DNA from 2 places in the Streptomyces sp. NPDC048288 genome. Region 2 is predicted to be linked to the other one. Evidence: riboswitches for the same ligand, from Rfam matches in the RefSeq annotation. Region 2 holds a riboswitch; the other holds the start of a gene.
What was found. A riboswitch is a leader RNA that binds a small molecule or an ion and turns the genes downstream of it on or off. The one in region 2 is predicted to bind cyclic di-AMP.
Positions count from the first base shown of each region.

Region 1: linked by a shared signal. The riboswitch ahead of ACGFZS_RS11225 (M23 family metallopeptidase) and the one ahead of ACGFZS_RS13405 (NlpC/P60 family protein) in region 2 are both predicted to bind cyclic di-AMP.

Region 1 is NZ_JBICZD010000002.1:1,057,056-1,059,434, forward strand. Features, by position in the region: gene ACGFZS_RS11215 (dihydrofolate reductase family protein) at 1-353, shown strand, start outside; tRNA gene ACGFZS_RS11220 (tRNA-Met) at 444-517, shown strand; cyclic di-AMP (ydaO/yuaA leader) riboswitch at 826-985, shown strand; gene ACGFZS_RS11225 (M23 family metallopeptidase) at 993-2,033, shown strand; gene ACGFZS_RS11230 (aldo/keto reductase) at 2,300-2,379, shown strand, end outside.
Region 2 is NZ_JBICZD010000003.1:469,123-471,501, forward strand. Features, by position in the region: gene pcrA (DNA helicase PcrA) at 1-1,043, opposite strand, end outside; cyclic di-AMP (ydaO/yuaA leader) riboswitch at 1,377-1,549, shown strand; gene ACGFZS_RS13405 (NlpC/P60 family protein) at 1,558-2,379, shown strand, end outside.

The DNA.
Region 1 (2,379 bases), on a different contig from region 2:
CGGCCGACGGCACGGAACTGGCCCGCGGCCACTCCCGGGAGGCCGGCGACCCGGTGGTGCACGCCGAGGAGGCGGCCCTGGCCAAGATCCCCCCGGCCGACCCCCGCCTGCCCACGGCCACCGTCTACACCAGCCTCGAACCCTGCACCCACCGCGCCTCCCGCCCGCACCCCTGCGCCGAGCTGATCCTCCGGGCCGGGGTGCGGCGGGTGCTGACCGCGTGGCGCGAGCCGGACACGTTCGTGACCGCGGCCGACGGGACGGGGATGCTGCGGGAGGCGGGGGTGCGGGTGCTGGTACTGCCGGAGTACGAGAGCGCGGCGAAGGCACCGAACGGGCATCTGCCGGGCTGAGCGGAGGTGTGGAGCCGAGGCCCCGCGGACCCCACCGGTTTTAACCCGTGTGACTCCCGTGCTTCTGATGGCGTATGCTGGTTTCACCGACGCGGGGTGGAGCAGCTCGGTAGCTCGCTGGGCTCATAACCCAGAGGTCGCAGGTTCAAATCCTGTCCCCGCTACTGATGACTCAGGGCCGGAATCCAAGAACAAGGATTCCGGCCCTGAGTCATGTCCGGGCCCGTCGCAGGTGACACAGGGTGGCCGGACGACCGCCCTGCGCATAACGTCTGAGTCACCATCAAAACGTGTGTGACTCCTGTGTTGAGCAGGAGGCCTGGTCAACTCGACCGTTTTTGACCTGTCGTGGCTGGTAAGTCCATGCTTTGAAAGCTTAATGATCAAGGAGAACAGCTTGGAATCTGACAGCCGGGTCTATTAACGTTCGATAACGCAGCGCGGTCGTCCCAGCCGTCACCCGCGACGGCTCCGCGCGCACGCGCCGAATCCCGCAAGGGAACCGGGGAACCACCACCTTGGGGTGAATCGCACGGCTGCCGCCGGTAGGAATCGGCCGGTATACGCGCGTAGGAGACCTTCCCGCTCCGAACCCGTCAGCTAACCCGGTAGGCGACGGAAGGAAAGGAGTGCGCCCGCGTGGCGTCCAACCGGCCTGCTCCGACAGCCCCGTTCGTGCCCAGCCAGCGTCAACCCGACACCTTCGGCTACGGCAGCTACCGCACCGACGAGGGCCCCTGGGAGGAGTGGAACCCCACCGAGGATTCCCTCGCCCAGACACGCGGCCGGCACCGCGTCGCCAAGCAGAAGGGCGGCGGACTCGCCCGCAGCTCCACGGTGCTCGGCGTCGGCGTCATCGCCGCCGTCGGCGCGGGCGGCATGGCCAGCGCCAACACCGGCAAGCCGCCGGTCTCCATCTCGCTGCCCGACCTGCCGTCGTCCGTCGACTCCCTGCTAGGCGAGGGCGGCGGCCACCAGGCCACCCAGACCGCGCTCAGCAGCGTCACCACCGCGACGACCGCCACCGACGCGGACTCCTCCTCGTCCGACGCCGGCGAGGCGCTGCGCAGCCGGATCATCGCCCAGGCCGAGCAGCAGCAGAACCAGCTCGACACCAAGGCCAGCGCCAAGGCCGTGGCCGCCGCCGACAAGGCGGTCTACGACGCCGAGGCCAAGGCGGTGAAGGCGGCGGCCGCCAAGGCCGCCGACGCCAAGGAGCAGGCCGAGGCCGACGCCAAGGCGAAGGCCGAGAAGGAGCGCCTCGCCGCGCTGGCCAAGCAGTACACGCTGCCGGTCGTCTCGTACACGATCACCGGCACCTTCGGCCAGGCCGGCTCCATGTGGTCCTCCGGCTACCACACCGGGCTCGACTTCGCCGCGCCCACCGGCACGCTCATCAAGGCCGTCCACGGCGGCACGGTCACCGAGGCGGGCTGGGCCGGCTCCTACGGCTACCGCACGATCCTGACCCTGGACGACGGCACCGAGCTGTGGTTCTGCCACCAGTCGTCGATCAGCGTCTCCGTCGGCCAGAAGGTCGCCACCGGCGATGTCATCGGCCGCGTGGGCGCCACCGGCAACGTCACCGGCCCGCACCTCCACCTGGAGGTCCACCCCGGCGGCCAGGCCACCGGCATCGACCCCATGACCTGGCTGCGCGGCAAGGGCCTCAACCCGTAACGGGTCACCCCCCCCCGACGAACCACAAACCACGAACCACGAACCCCGGGATCCCCGGCGGCCCCGACGACAACCCCCCGGCGTCCGGGCCGCCGGTCCGGTGTCTCCGGCCGGACATCCGTGCGGTGTTTCCGGCCGGACAGCCGTCCGATGTTCCCGGCGGGGCGCCCGTGCGATGTTCCCTGCGGGACGCCCGTGCGCCTGTTTACGAAACCTTCGTACTGCGCCGGGATGGCCTGCCGGGGCGGCCCGCGTTGATACAGAGCATGACTGCTCTTCGCGAACTCGGCTCCTCCGACCTCGAGGTCTTCCCGCTCGCCCTCGGTGGCAACGTCTTCGGCTGGAC
Region 2 (2,379 bases):
TCCTCGAACTGGAGGATGTTGCGGATCGTCGCGCCCCGGAAGGCGTAGATCGACTGGTCGGCGTCGCCGACGACGCAGAGCTCCGCCGGGGGCAGGTCGTGCTCGGCGGGCGGGGTGGTCTCCTCGGGCGCACCGGTGCCGACCAGCTCGCGCACAAGGGCGTACTGGGCGTGGTTGGTGTCCTGGTACTCGTCGACCAGGACGTGCCGGAAGCGGCGGCGGTAGTGCTCGGCGACGTCCGGGAAGGCGCGCAGCAGGTTGACCGTGGTCATGATCAGGTCGTCGAAGTCGAGGGCGTTCGCCTCGCGCAGCCGCGACTGGTAGAGGGCGTAGGCCTGGGCGAGGGTCTTCTCGAAGCCGTCGCTCGCGCGGGCGGCGAAGTCCTCCTCGTCGACCAGCTCGTTCTTCAGGTTGCTGACCTGGGCGCTGAACGACTTCGGCGGGTAGCGCTTGGGGTCGAGGTCCAGGTCGCGGCAGACCAGGGCCATCAGCCGCTTGGAGTCGGCCGCGTCGTAGATCGAGAAGGAGGAGGTGAAGCCGAGCTTCTTGCTCTCCCTGCGCAGGATCCGCACGCAGGCGCTGTGGAAGGTCATCACCCACATCGCGTTCGCGCGCGGGCCGACGAGCTGCTCGACGCGCTCCTTCATCTCGCCCGCGGCCTTGTTGGTGAAGGTGATCGCGAGGATCTGGCCCGGGTGGACATGGCGCTCGCCGAGGAGGTGGGCGATGCGGTGGGTGAGCACGCGCGTCTTGCCGGAGCCGGCGCCGGCCACGATGAGCAGCGGGGAGCCGGCGTGCACGACCGCCGCCCGCTGGTTGTCGTTCAGTCCGTCCAGGAGCGCCGCCGCGTCCAGGGCGGGGCGGGGGGCGCCGTCGCGGTAGTGGGCGTCCCGGTCCGGGGGCGCGTCGAACTTCCCGCCGAACAGGTCGTCCGGAATCGGCTCCGGTACGTGCTCGTCCTCGGGCGGCGGCGGGGGTTCCTCCTCGTGGCCGCGCGGGGGCTGGAGGCTCGCCAGGAAGCTGTCGTCAAAGAGGCTGCTCATCGCTCTCCGAGTCTAGGCCGCCCCACTGACAACCGGCCGCCACCCCGAAAACTCGCCCGGGTGACCGCACGGATTCCCTCCGTCACGGCCGGTCGGCGCACGTCACGCGCGGCTGCGAGCGGCCGAGGGCGACCACGCGGGTCCGGAAGCCGCCGCATCGAACACCCGGCAAATCGCCCACAACACCCTGAATCACCCGGCCCGAACTCGCCCGAACGCCAAGGTCACGAAAATGTATCGGGCATATCGCACATCAACCTTCACACGGGCCACACGAGTTGGCTAGCGTGCCGGTCAGGCCGTACGACACCCACCGGCGAACGTCGCCGGGCCGTACGGCCTCCGCCGAGTCCGGGACGCCCTCGCGCGTCCGGAGCCGGGGACCCACACCGACCTTGGGGTGAATCGGTCCCAACTCCCCTCCCGGGGAGGGACCGTAGGGCAACCCTTCCGAACCACCCGCCCGAACCCGACAGCTAACTCGGTAGGCGGAACATGGAAGGAGTCGCCTCCGTTGGCGTCGCACCGCAAGTCCCGCCCCTCGGGAACGCGCGTAGCAGGCATACGCACCCCCGCCCTGGCCACCGCCGCCCTCACCTCCGTCGCCCTGCTCTCGCAGACGGCCAACGCCGCGCCCTCCGCGGACGGCAAGCCGAGCATGGAGGAGGTGGAGAAGAAGGTCGACGACCTCTACCGGCAGGCCGAGTCGGCGACCGAGAAGTACAACGCGGCCAAGGAGAAGACCGGTACGCAGCGCAAGCAGGTCGACACCCTGCTCGACGACGTGGCCAAGCGCACGGACCGGCTGAACAAGGCGCGTGAGGAGCTGGGGTCGTTCGCCGCGGCCCAGTACCGGACCGGCGCCAGCGCCCCCGACACGGCGACCTTCCTGCTCGCGGACAGTCCGCAGGACTACTTCGACCAGACGCAGCTGATGAGCCGGCTGACCTCGCGCCAGAAGGACGCGGTCGACGACTACGCCACCCAGCAGTCCGCGACCATGAAGAAGCGGCAGGAGGCCGCCAAGAGCCTCGAGACGCTCACCGAGACGCAGGACGACCTCAAGACCGCCAAGACCACCGTCCAGACGAAACTGGCCTCCGCGCGGGAGCTGCTCTCCAAGCTGACGGCGCAGGAGAAGGCGCGGCTGGCCCAGATCGAGAAGCAGAAGCAGGAGGCGGCGGCGCGCAAGGCCGCGGAGCTCGCGAAGCAGCAGGCGGCCGCCGCTGCCGCGGCCGAGCAGGACACCTCGTCGTCCTCCTCGTCGACGTCGTCCTCCAGCGGCTCCTCGTCCTCCGACTCCTCCTACGCCACGAAGGCCGCCAAGGCCATCGCC